DNA from 2 places in the Lentilactobacillus terminaliae genome. Region 1 is predicted to be linked to the other one. Evidence: predicted binding sites of a transcription regulator. Region 1 holds the regulator's gene; the other holds the start of a gene.
What was found. Region 1 encodes HrcA, which represses chaperone genes, less so after heat shock. Its sites were predicted from a motif close to TTAGCACTCNNNNNNNNNGAGTGCTAA; they were not measured.

Region 1 (6,700 bases):
AATCATATGTCGACAGTTGATGACCACCAAGAACAACATTTGAGACAATCATTTGGTGGCGCAAGCAGCAGTAAAAGTCAAGCTACCAGCAATAAGTCGACTGACCGTCCGACAAAAACTACTAGTTCAAATCATTCTAATAATGGTTCACGAACAAATAGTAATTCAACGCATCAACAAAATAATAACAATCACTCGGCTACTAGTCGTAGTGGTAATTCTGTTAACAATCGGAGTAATAATTTGAATAACAACCATAGCCAGAATTCTAGTAATAATCATAGCAATGGCAATACTCAACATTCAACACAAAGCCAAGCTAATAAGACGAATAATCAAAATCACCAAAATAGTAGTCAAAGCAGATCTAACAATAATTCAAACAGATCTAACAGCACTCAAAATAGATCTAACACTACCCAAAGCAAACCAAGCAACAACCAAACAAGTTCTAGTAACGCTCACCGCAGTAACAACAATAGCGGTAGCGGACGGTTTGGCGGTAGTTTAAATCCTTCACGAGGTAACAATAATTCTCGTAAAGCAAACAAGAAGCGTCAAAAGAAGCAGAAGAAACAAAAAAACCAACGTATGCGTGAAGTTGAACATCATGGCGCTCCTGAACGTAAGGAACGTCCATTACCAGAAACTTTGATGTACTTTGACGGTATGAACGCTCAAGATTTAGGTAAGGCATTGCATAGAGAGCCAGCCGAAATCGTTAAGAAGTTATTCATGTTAGGTGTTATGGTTAACCAAAACCAATCACTTGATAAAGATACAATTGAAATTTTGGCTGCTGATTATGGTATTAGCGCTGAAGAAAAGGTTCAAGAAGACGTTTCAGATATCGATAAGATTTTTGAAAGCGAAATGACTAATGATGATCATTTAGAGAACCGTCCTCCAGTTGTTACTATCATGGGACACGTTGATCACGGTAAGACTACATTGCTAGATCATTTAAGACATTCACATATCACTGCTGGTGAAGCCGGTGGAATTACTCAAGCCATTGGTGCCTATCAAGTTAGACATGGTGAGAATGTGATTACGTTCTTGGATACTCCAGGACATGCTGCCTTTACTGAAATGCGTGCTCGTGGAGCAAACATTACTGACATTACTGTGTTGGTAGTTGCTGCTGATGATGGTGTTATGCCTCAAACAATTGAAGCTATCAACCATGCGAAAGCCGCTGGAACTCCAATCATCGTGGCTGTTAACAAAATTGATAAGCCAGATGCTAATCCAAACCACGTTATCGAACAATTAGCTGAATATGGATTGATTCCTGAAGACTGGGGTGGCGATACCATCTTTGTTAACATTTCAGCTAAATTCGGTAAAAACATTGATGAATTGCTTGATATGATCGTATTACAAGCAGATATGTTGGAACTCAAAGCTAACCCAGATCAACCAGCCGTTGGTTCAGTAATTGAAGCTCGACTTGATCAGGGTCGTGGTTCAGTTGCCACATTGTTAGTTCAAGCTGGAACTTTACACGTTGGTGATCCAATCGTTGTTGGTAACACCTTCGGACGAGTTAGAACTATGAACAACGAACGTGGTCGTGATTTAAAGAAGGTTACACCATCTATGCCAGTTGAGATTACCGGTATGAATGATGTTCCAGAAGCCGGTGATCGTTTCGTTGTCTTTGATGATGAAAAGACTGCCAGAGCTGCTGGTGAAGCTAGAGCTAAAGAAGCTCAAGTTGAAGAACGTCGTAAGACGACTCACGTTACCTTGGATAACTTGTTTGATTCTCTTAAAGAGGGTGAAATGAAACAAGTTGATGTCTTGATCAAGGCAGATGTTCAAGGTTCTGTTGAAGCATTGGCTAATAGTTTGCAAAAGATTGATGTTTCTGGCGTAAAGGTCAATATTATTCATGCCGCAGTAGGTGCAATCAACGAAAGTGACATTGCATTGGCTGAAGCAAGTAACGCTATCGTTATTGGATTTAATGTTCGTCCTACACCACAAGCTAAGGCTCAAGCTGATAGTGACAATGTTGATATTCGTCTTCACCAAGTTATCTATAACGCAATTGACGAAGTGGAATCAGCTATGAAGGGTATGTTGGAACCAACATACAAAGAAGAAATTACTGGTTCGGTAGAAGTTCGTGAAACTTATAAAGCTTCTAAAGTTGGTACAATTGCGGGTGGAATGGTTGTTGACGGCGTCATCAAACGTGATAGTAAAGTTCGCCTTATCCGTGATAGTGTTGTTATTTATGACGGCGAGTTGAACAGTTTGAAGCGTTTCAAGGACGATGTTAAAGAAGTTAAGCAAGGATTCGAACTTGGGCTTACTATCCAAGATTACAATGACATCAAGGTGGGCGACGTCGTAGAAGCCTACGAAATGAAAGAAGTTCCTGTAGAATAAGGAGGAATTATTCATGGCTCAATACAGAGTTGGTCGACTTGAACAAGAAATCCAAAAAGAAGTCACTGATATTTTATTGAAGCGAGTACGAGATCCTCGTGTTCAAGGAGTGACGATTACCGGAGTTGATGTAACTGGAGATTTGCAACAAGCAAAAATCTATTACAGCATCTTATCAGACAAAGCTTCTGATAAAGAGAAGACACAAACTGGTATGGAAAAGGCTACTGGCCTTATCCGAAAAGAATTAGGTGCTCGTTTGAGTATTTTTAAAACACCTGAAATTACATTCGAACAAGATGATTCTGTTCGATATGGTGATAAAATTGATCGTTTGATCAATGAACTTAATTCAAAACAATAACAATTTGGAGATTTGGCAGATTTAATGGTCAAATCTCTTTTTGATACATATCAATAAGATAGCGTGTGCTATAATTTATTGGATTAAAACCTTACAGGAGAGTCATCGATGAATGGTGTATTACCACTTTTTAAAGAAAAAAATATGACTAGTTTTGACTGTATTAGTCAACTGAGAAAAATTTTGCATACCAAGAAAATTGGCCATACAGGTACTCTGGATCCAAACGTGGATGGTGTTTTGCCGATTTGTGTCGGTCCAGCAACCAAAATCTCAGAATTGTTGATGCAGTCTGGTAAAGCGTACCGTGGATCGATTACTTTGGGTGTTGCATATGATACTGAGGATTTAGATGGGAATATTATTGATTCAAAACCTGTTGATAGTCCATTTACAGATCAACAAATCGATGAAGCATTAGAAAATATGGTTGGTGATATCGAACAGATTCCACCGATGTTCTCAGCTGTCAAAATCAACGGCCGTAAATTGTACGAATATGCTCGTGAAGGAATTGAAATTGAACGTCCAGCACGAACGATTCACATTGATTACTTCAAGCAAACTTCTCCATCTGTCTACGATGAAGAACAAAGGCAGCAAACCATTTACTTTGAAGTAGGATGTTCTAAGGGAACGTATGTCAGAACTCTTGCTGTTGATTTTGGTAAATCTCTTGGATTACCAGCAGTTATGTCTTCACTGACAAGAATTAAGAGTGCTGGTTTCACAATCGACCAGTGTGTGAAATTATCAGAAGTGGCCGAGGCCATGGAAGCGGGAGAAATCGACCAATACTTAGTTTCTCTTGATGATTCACTTTCACAATACCCAAGTGTTGATTTGTCTGATAAGCTTTTTCAGCTTGTTTCTAACGGCGTGTTCTTAGATATTGATGAAGTGAATTCAAGCGCTCAGGTAGTTAAGCTAAAATATCAGAATCAAGTGAAGGCGCTCTATCAATTTGATGAAAACAAAAGGCAGTATCGCCCTTATAAAATGTTCTTAAATTAATTGAAGGTGAAAGAAATTGGAAATTGTTAAGTTACATTATCCTCTAGCTGATAATGTTGGCAGTAAAGAAAAAATCGTATTAGCAATGGGATTCTTTGATGGTGTTCATTTGGGTCATCAAGATGTAATCAATAAAGCTAAACAGATTGCTGAAAAATCAGGTGCCAAACTCGCCGTTTTAACGTATGATCATCACCCAGCGATTGTTTACAAACAATTGAATGATCACGAAAAGCGGTACTTAACTATGTACGAAGAAAAGATGAGAATTTTTGAATCTTTGGGTGTTGATCGGGTTTACTACACCAATTACACTTATGCTTTTCAAGCTCAATCTGAACAAGAATTCGTTGATAATTTTATTAAGCGGTTTAATGCAATTACAGTTGTCGCCGGATTTGACCACACGTATGGCGGAACAGACACAGCTGATATGAAACACCTTCCTGATTACAGCGATGGTAAATTCAATGTTGTTACTGCTGATCCAATTGAATTTGAGGGTGAGAAAGTTAGTTCAACTAGAATTCGTAAAGCCTTAGATGATTGCGACGTTAATTTGACCACTCATTTACTAGGTCGTCCGTTTAGATCTCAGGGATATGTGGTTCATGGTCGAGAAGTGGGTAGGCTATTAGGTTATCCGACGGCTAATGTTGAGCATTCTGAACTGCAGTGGTTACCAAACGTGGGAATTTATGTTGTTCGAGTACAAGTTGGTGATCAACAACATATTGCGATGGCATCGGTAGGACACAACGTTACTTTCTCAGATAAATTACCAATGACCATTGAAATAAATATTTTGGATTTTAATCAAAATATTTATGGAGAAACAATCACTGTTGATTGGCTAGATTATATTCGTGGTGAAGTAAAATTCGCAACCACAGAACAATTGACTAAACAGTTATATGAAGATGAGTTATACACTCGTGACTATTTAAAGCGTCATCCAGAAATAATTAGCACTCATTAGAATTGTTTGCTAAAAAATTCGCTAGATGTCTTGACTAATAGTAGTGGGTTTGATAGATTATATATGTGCCTTAGCACTCGATGGTTATGAGTGCTAAAAAGAGGTGATTTCAAATTGTTAACTGATAGGCAAAAAGAAATTTTGCAAATTATTATTCGTGATTACACGAAGAATGGGATGCCTGTGGGGTCTAAACTCCTGTCTGATGAATTTCCGACAAGTGTTAGTTCCGCAACCATCCGAAATGAAATGGCGACTTTAGAGGAAAAAGGTTTGATTACTAAAACCCACTTTTCTTCTGGTCGAATCCCTTCAATGGAAGGGTATCGCTACTATGTTGATAATTTAGTTCAACCTGATCCACTAGATGATAGCTCTGAAGATTTCATTAAGAGCTCATTTAATGGGGACTTTAACCGAATTGATGAGATAATCCAAGAGTCTGCTAAGGTATTATCAGATTTAACTAGCTACATGGCAGTTTCCTTTAATCCTGAACAAGACAGGACAATTAAGCTATCTGGATTCAGACTGGTTCGGTTGGATGACCGCCAAGTAATGGCGATCATCGTTATCGATAATGGTCACGTGGTGGATAAAGTAGTTAGGTTGCACGACGTTACCCCAGAGCAATTGCAAACGATTGTTAATATTATTAACAAGGAGTTAGTTGGCAAACCACTGAACGAGGTGGTCAACAAGCTTCAGTTTGAGATTCCTGCTTTAATTGCTAAGTACGTTCAAACGCCAGAGGGCTTCTTGAATATCTTTGATGATATGCTCAATGAAGTTGGTAAAGATCGCGTGCACATAGGTGGTCGATTGAATCTGCTTAGATTTGCTGACCGTCAGGACATTGACTATTTGAAACCTTTATATAATCTCTTAGATACAGGAGACGGGGTCGCTCAATTAGTTCATCCTGAATCTAGCGATGTTGAAGTTAGGATTGGCAACGAATTGCGAAATGATTTGTTGAGAAACTATAGTTTAATTACTGGAACGTATGATCTGAAAGAATATGGTCGCGGGGTAATTGCCGTAATTGGCCCTACCAGAATGCCATACGCCAAAGTAATCGGGATTGTGGGTGCCCTCAGGGAAGAAATGACCCGCAAAATTCTTGGTTACTATGATGATGAAGATCATGAATAATTCAAAGGAGGCGATTTTTTGTCAGAAGAAAAGCATGATTCAGCTGATGAACCAGTTGAAAACAACGATGCTGTAAATGAAGATTCCAATCAGTCAACTGATAATCAAACTTCTGAACCAGAGAGTTCTCCGGAGACTGATCAAATTGAGAAATTAAAGGCTCAATTAGATGAAATGGAAAATAAATATTTACGTGCAGAAGCTGAAATCAAAAATATTCAAAATCGCGCTAAAAAAGAACAAGCTGATATGATTAAGTATGATGGTCAACAACTGGCTCATGATATTTTACCTATTGTCGATAACTTGCAACGTGCATTAAGTGTTGAAGTTTCAGACGAAAGTGGTCAGCAATTAAAGCAGGGTGTTCAGATGGTATCTGATCATCTTGACAAAGCCCTACTTGATAACGGAGTCGAAAAGATCGATGCCGAGGGAGCAGATTTTGATCCCAAGTATCATCAAGCGATTCAAACAGTTGATGCTGGTGATGATCATAAAGCGGATACGGTCGTTCAGGTCCTACAAGAAGGATATAGATTAAAAGACCGGGTATTACGTCCCGCAATGGTTGTCGTAGCAAAATAATTTAAAAAAGAGGATTCGATAAAATGGCAAGTAATAAAATTATTGGTATTGATTTAGGAACTACTAACTCAGCCGTAGCTGTTCTAGAAGGTAGCGAACCAAAGATTATTCCTAATCCAGAAGGTGCTCGTACAACTCCTTCCGTTGTTGCGTTTAAAGATGGTCAACCACAAGTTGGTGAAGTTGCCAAGCGACAAGAA
Region 2 (6,700 bases), 380 kb from region 1:
TTACGGAGTTGCTAAGGTTCTTGGTCTTGACAACAATGGTATTGCTTCACTTCTTCCACAAGCAGCTACTACTGCGATTGCTATGCCTATCTCTGGTGCTATTGGCGGAACTCCTGCAATTACTGCTATGGCATGTATCTTGAACGCCGTATTAATTTACGCATTAGCATCATGGTTAGTTAAGATCTTCCGTCTTAAAGAACCTATCGGAGTGGGACTTGGTTTAGGAACTGCCGGACATACTGTTGGTTCAGCTAAAGCTATCCAAATCGGTTCTGTACCTGGTGCTATGGCCGCAATTGCCGTGGTTATTATTTCTATCGTTGTTAACTTGGTTGTACCAACCTTCGCTCACATGATGGGACTATAATCCAGATAAAATAAAAACCGTTATCAGTTATGATAACGGTTTTTTTGTACCCTCATATATCATTATCATCCGAAAATAAAGCGTACCTCTTAAGCCTTTAAAAATGGCCTCTGAGGTACGCTTTATTTATATCTATACAGATATGTTAACTACTCACGTAAGTGGTAATTATAAGTCGAAACAATGATATTTTGGCGTGAATTAAGGATTGCCCTCAATCGAAGACTGGTCTGGTTATGCAAGATATGTTCCCATCTGTGATGAGGAACGAATTGCGGTACAAGCACAGTCGTTGAATAGTTACGATCAGCAGCTCGTTTAGCGATAACATCACAGAAACGAAGCGCTGGTTGAGTGATTGAACGATACGAAGAATGGATATCAACGAATCTAACATCTGGAAATTCTTTTCTAAATTGCTCAGAGATTTCATGTTCCTTTTCAGGATCAGCATCAAACGATACATGCATTGCAATTACATAGTCACCAATCGATTGTGCGTAGCTCACTGCTCGCGCCGTTACCTTGGTAACTCCACCAACTAAAACTATGACAGTGGAACCATCAAAATGATGAACTGGTGTTAATTCAGTAGCGTCATCAGAAACACGTAACTGCTTAGCAACCTTCTTATAATGAGCGTTGATCTTGTAGAACAATCTCAAAACAAGTGGCATAACGATCAAATATGGCCAAACATTACCAAATCTCAGTAAGAACAAGAAGACAACTAAGGCCAAGGAGATAAATGCTCCAATGAAATTAATCGTCATCTTTAGTGGCCAACTCTTACCACGATTACGGAACCAATGGATAATCATTCCGGATTGAGATAACGTAAATGGCACGAACACTCCGACTGCATACAATGGAATCAATGAATTAGTTTTACCATTAAAGATTTGAATCAAGATAATGGCACCCAATGCCAATGAGATAATTCCGTTAGAGTAACCAAGTCGATCACCCTTATCTAGGTATGCATGAGGAAGATACTTATCTTTGGCCAGGTTGTAGGCCAAAATTGGAAATGCTGAGAAACCGGTATTAGCAGCCACTGCCAAAATCATGGCTGTTGAAAGTTGCAATAGGTAGTATAGAAGTCCATGTCCAAGTACGCCCTCACCAATTTGTGAAAGAACAGTGACATGAGCGTTAGGTGCAATTCCCATGTAGAAACTTAGGAATGTGATTCCACCAAAGAATACCGCCAAAATCGTGGCCATAATAGCCAATGTTCCAGAAGCATTCTTACTCTTAGGCTGTTTGAAGTTTGGCACCGCATTACTGATGGCTTCAACCCCAGTAAGTGACGAAGAACCACTAGAAAACGCCCTAAAGAACAGAATTAAGGTCATACCAGCAACTGGCGAACCAACGTTAGCCGCTGCGTGATATTCAATATGACCCGTGGTAATTTGGAAAATTCCGTAAATAATCATTCCTAAAATTATCAAAATAAACAAGTAAACTGGTAAAGTCAGGAATGAAGCCGACTCCCGCATTCCTCGTAAGTTCAAAAGCATAATACCAACCACGATCATACACGAGATCAAAACTCGATGCTGATACAAAGATGGAATCGCTGAAGTAATAGCTTCAGTAGCAGAGGTGGTTGAAACCGCCACAGTTAACATATAGTCAACTAACAGTGATCCTCCGGCTACTAATCCTGCTGACTTGCCCCAGTTGGTACTGGCAACAACATATGCACCCCCACCAGATGGGTAAGCGTGAATAATTTGTTGATACGACAGTGTTATTGCAGCTAACAGTACTAAAACCAACGCAGCAACCCAAATTTGATACATCATGGCCGCTGCAGATAGTGTAATTAACACAGTTGTAATTTGCTCGGTACCATATGCAACTGATGATAACGCATCAGATGACAATAAGGCCAAAGCCTTGAATTTTGTTAACGATTGACCACCTTCATCGGCAGTTTTTAACGGTTTCCCAATTAGAAGCCGTTTTATATATCGCCACATAATGAGTTAACTCCTTTAAAATTAATAATTGCACTACACTAATTATGAACTAACAAATAATAGTCCAAATTGATTATAAAAACAAGCCCTATCGCTTCTTCTGACATCTACAATAACATAAAAAAGGCGCTCAATATATGAGCGCCCATAATTTATTGTAAATATTAAATTACATTCCCATTCCTGGGGCTGGCATTGGTGCTTGTGGTGCATCGTCACTTGGTTCATCAGCAACAACTGCTTCAGTAGTTAATAACAATGCTGAAACAGATGCAGCGTTTTGAAGAGCTGAACGAGTAACTTTGGTTGGGTCAACAATTCCGGCAGCAATCATATCTTCGAACTTATCTTCTGCGGCATTGTATCCAATTCCTTGTTTTTCATTCTTAAGTTTTTCAACAATTACTGAGCCTTCGATTCCGGCATTTTCAGCAATTTGACGAACAGGTTCTTCAAGTGCACGACGAACGATCTTAACACCAGTTGCTTCGTCTCCTGAAGCTTCAACGTTATTGATACTTTCCATAACGTTGATCAATGCAGTACCACCACCAGGAACGAATCCTTCTTCAACAGCGGCACGAGTTGCATTAAGAGCATCTTCGATTCTGTACTTGCGTTCTTTTAATTCAGTTTCAGTAGCAGCACCGACACGAACAACGGCAACCCCACCAGATAACTTAGCAAGACGTTCCTTTAACTTATCACGGTCAAAGTCAGATGTAGTAGTTTCAATTTGGTTCTTGATTTCTTCGATTCGAGCGTTGATTTGATCCTTAGCGCCTGAACCTTCAACAATCATAGTTGAGTCCTTAGTTACATTGATCTTACCAGCTTGACCAAGTTGATCAATAGTAGTGTCCTTAAGGTTCAAACCAAGATCATCAGTAATAACTGTAGCTCCAGTCAAAATAGCGATATCTTGTAGTTGATCCTTACGACGATCACCAAAACCAGGTGCCTTAACAGCAACAACGTTGAATGTTCCTCTCATCTTGTTAAGAACTAATGTAGGAAGAGCTTCACCACCAATATCATCAGCGATGATAAGAAGTGAACGGCCTTGTTCAACGATTGATTGAAGCAATGGAAGAATATCTTGAATGTTAGTAACCTTTTTATCAGTAACTAAAACGTATGGATTATCTAAATCTGCTTCCATCTTTTCGTTATCAGTAACCATGTATTGTGATAAGTAACCACGGTCGAATTGCATACCTTCAACAACATCAAGGCTAGTATCAACACCACGTGACTCTTCAATAGTAATAACACCATCGTTACCAACTTTTTCCATAGCGTCGGCAATTAACTTACCAACTTCTGCGTCAGCTGAAGAGATTGATGCGATTTGTGCAATATCATCTTTAGTTTCAACATCATGTGACATGTTGTGAAGTGCTTCAACAGCGGCTTTAGTAGCCTTTTCAATTCCGCGACGGATACCAACTGGATTAGCACCGGCAGTAACGTTCTTCATACCTTCATTAACGATTGCTTGAGTCAAAACAGTGGCAGTGGTTGTACCATCACCAGCGATATCATTAGTCTTTGAAGCAACTTCAGAAACTAACTTTGCACCCATGTTTTCGAAATGATCTGGTAATTCAATTGACTTAGCGATAGTTACACCATCATTAGTAATTGTTGGGTTACCAGCAGTTTGTTCCAAAACAACGTTGCGTCCCTTAGGACCAATAGTAGTCTTTACAGTATTTGCTAACTTGTCGACACCGGCAAGCATCTTTGTTCTAGCATCTTCAGAGAACTTAATTTCTTTTGCCATATCTTAAATTCACCTCATGAAATATTTTTTTAATTTTTTACGGAACTATTCAACGATAGCAACAATATCTTTTTCATGTAAAACTAAATAGGAGTTGTCGCCGTCTTCAACCTCAGTACCTGCATATTTATCGAACATTACTTCGTCCCCAGCTTTAACGATTGGGGCAACAGTATTACCGTTGTCCAAAACTCGACCAGAGCCAACAGCAACAACCTTACCAGTTTGAGGCTTTTCTTTTGCGTTACTTGCTAACACAATTCCACCAACTGTTTTTTCTTCTTCTTCTTGCGTTTCAATGATAACGCGATCTCCTAATGGTTTTAACACGTTAGTCCCTCCATAAATAGTTATTTTTAGCAACGTTAGCACTCCTTTGTCAGAAGTGCTAATCACTGACATTAATAATATTATTATCCGCTCTAAAATGCAACCCTCAACACCAAAAAATCTTCATAAATGAATACAAAAAAAGCCCCAGCGGTAAATTCGCTCGGGCTAAAAATTATTTGCTGAAGTTTTCAATGAAGTAAATTAATGTTTGTAATTCATTAGTTAAATCGACATTTTGAACAAGCACTTGGTCTGGAACTGAAATTCTAATTGGTGTGAAATTAAGAATCCCGCGAACTCCTCCGGCTACTGCTTGATCAGCAACCCCTTGTGCGTAATCAGATGGTACGGTTAAAATAATCACCTGAATTTGTTGTTCTTGCAATTGATCAGCTAAATCACTAACTGGGTAAACTGGAACCCCATCTTGGATGGTATTTACGATATCATCCTTTGAATCAAAAGCTGCGGAAATTCTAACATTACCATCCTTGTGAAAATTAAAGTTCAATAAGGCATGGCCTAAATTACCAACCCCAACTAATCCAACATTAGTCAGATGTTCTTGATTTAGAATTTGTTTAAAAAAGCTAAGTAAGCTATCAACATCATAGCCATAGCCCCGTTTACCTAATGCTCCAAAATAAGAAAAATCACGTCGAATAGTTGCTGAGTCAACCTGAACAGCGTCAGCAAGTTCCGTTGAAGAAATTCTTTCTTTTCCTGTATCATGGAGAATATTTAAATAACGGTAATATATTGGTAATCGCTTAGCGGTTGCCTTGGGAATGCTTTCAGCCGTCACGAATAACTCCTCCTTACATCTATTGATTGTTAAAAAACTTTGTGAAACTCACTTCTTTAATTATTCTACCATAGTATTACCGCTTGTGAAAATAAATTCAAATATTAATTGCACTTTTTCCGAAAATCTTGATATGTGTTAGAATATTAGTACTCAGAAAGGTGGATGCCGCATGATTATTTTGCAGGTCCAAGACATTGCAAAACGTTTTAATGGCGAGAATATTTTTTCCGGAGTTAACTTAAATATCCAGGAAAAAAGTCGAATTGCCCTTGTTGGCCAAAATGGTGCCGGCAAGTCAACGTTAGTAAAAATTATTATGGGAGAAATGGCCGCAGACGAAGGCCAAATCTCTGAGAAGAAAAACTTAACTATCGGTTATCTAGCTCAAGATACTGGATTAGATTCAAATAAAACAATTTATGATGAAATGGAATCTGTTTTTGATTCTTTAAAAGAAACCGAAAGCAAAATTCACAAATTAGAAGTGCAAATAAGTCAAGACAACTCAACAATGAGTGAAGAAGAGTTTGCTGAGATATCAAAAACCTATGACAATTTGAGAGCTGACTTCGAATCAAACGGTGGTTACGTGTACGAAGCCGAAATTCGAGGTGTTCTCCACGGGTTCGGCTTTGGTGAAGCAGACTACGACCACCCCATCAACGAATTATCAGGAGGTCAAAAAACTCAACTGGCACTTGCAAAACTATTGTTAGAGAAACCTGACCTACTGATTTTAGATGAACCTACAAACCATTTGGATGTTGAAACTATCACTTGGTTGGAAGGCTACATCAAAAATTATGCTGGATCATTGCTGATTATTTCTCATGATAGATATTTTCTCGACCAAATCGTTAATGAAGTTTATGAAATGGCGCATAAAACCCTTACTCATTATCAAGGTAATTACACTGATTTCATAAATCAAAAAGAACTGCGCAATACGACCAGGATGCGCGAATATGAGAAGCAACAAGCTAAAATTGCCAAGCTTCAAGAATTCGTTGACAAAAACATCGTGCGAGCTTCAACTACTAAACAAGCTCAGGCCCGCAGAAAACAGCTAGAAAAAATGGATGTGATCGAAAAACCAGTAGATTACACAAAAGTAGCCCGCTTTTTATTTACCACTAATAAAAAAAGTGGTGAGAATGTTTTGAAGGTATCAGACGCCGCTATCGGATATGACCATATATTAAGCGAACCGGTTAACTTAGAAGTCAAAAGACACCAGGCAATTGCCATAGTTGGTCCTAACGGCGTTGGTAAGTCCACTCTACTTAAAAGTATCTTAGGAAAAATTCCTTTAATCAAAGGAACGATTAGTTTTGGAACCGGCGTTGATACTGGATATTATGATCAGGAACAGCAAAGTCTGCACAAAAATAAAAAGGTTCTCAATGAATTAT

Region 2: a site for HrcA is predicted at 4,513-4,539, ahead of groES (co-chaperone GroES). Genes of this name have one in related genera too.

The regions. Positions count from the first base shown of each region.
Region 1 covers NZ_CP168151.1:1,154,979-1,161,678, reverse strand. The annotation lists gene infB (translation initiation factor IF-2) at 1-2,400, shown strand, start outside; gene rbfA (30S ribosome-binding factor RbfA) at 2,414-2,764, shown strand; gene truB (tRNA pseudouridine(55) synthase TruB) at 2,873-3,778, shown strand; gene ribF (riboflavin biosynthesis protein RibF) at 3,795-4,757, shown strand; gene hrcA (heat-inducible transcriptional repressor HrcA) at 4,872-5,912, shown strand; gene grpE (nucleotide exchange factor GrpE) at 5,931-6,500, shown strand; gene dnaK (molecular chaperone DnaK) at 6,524-6,700, shown strand, end outside.
Region 2 covers NZ_CP168151.1:773,539-780,238, reverse strand. The annotation lists gene lrgB (antiholin-like protein LrgB) at 1-370, shown strand, start outside; gene O0236_RS03895 (APC family permease) at 520-2,361, opposite strand; gene groL (chaperonin GroEL) at 2,531-4,147, opposite strand; gene groES (co-chaperone GroES) at 4,193-4,477, opposite strand; gene O0236_RS03880 (redox-sensing transcriptional repressor Rex) at 4,653-5,285, opposite strand; gene abc-f (ribosomal protection-like ABC-F family protein) at 5,458-6,700, shown strand, end outside.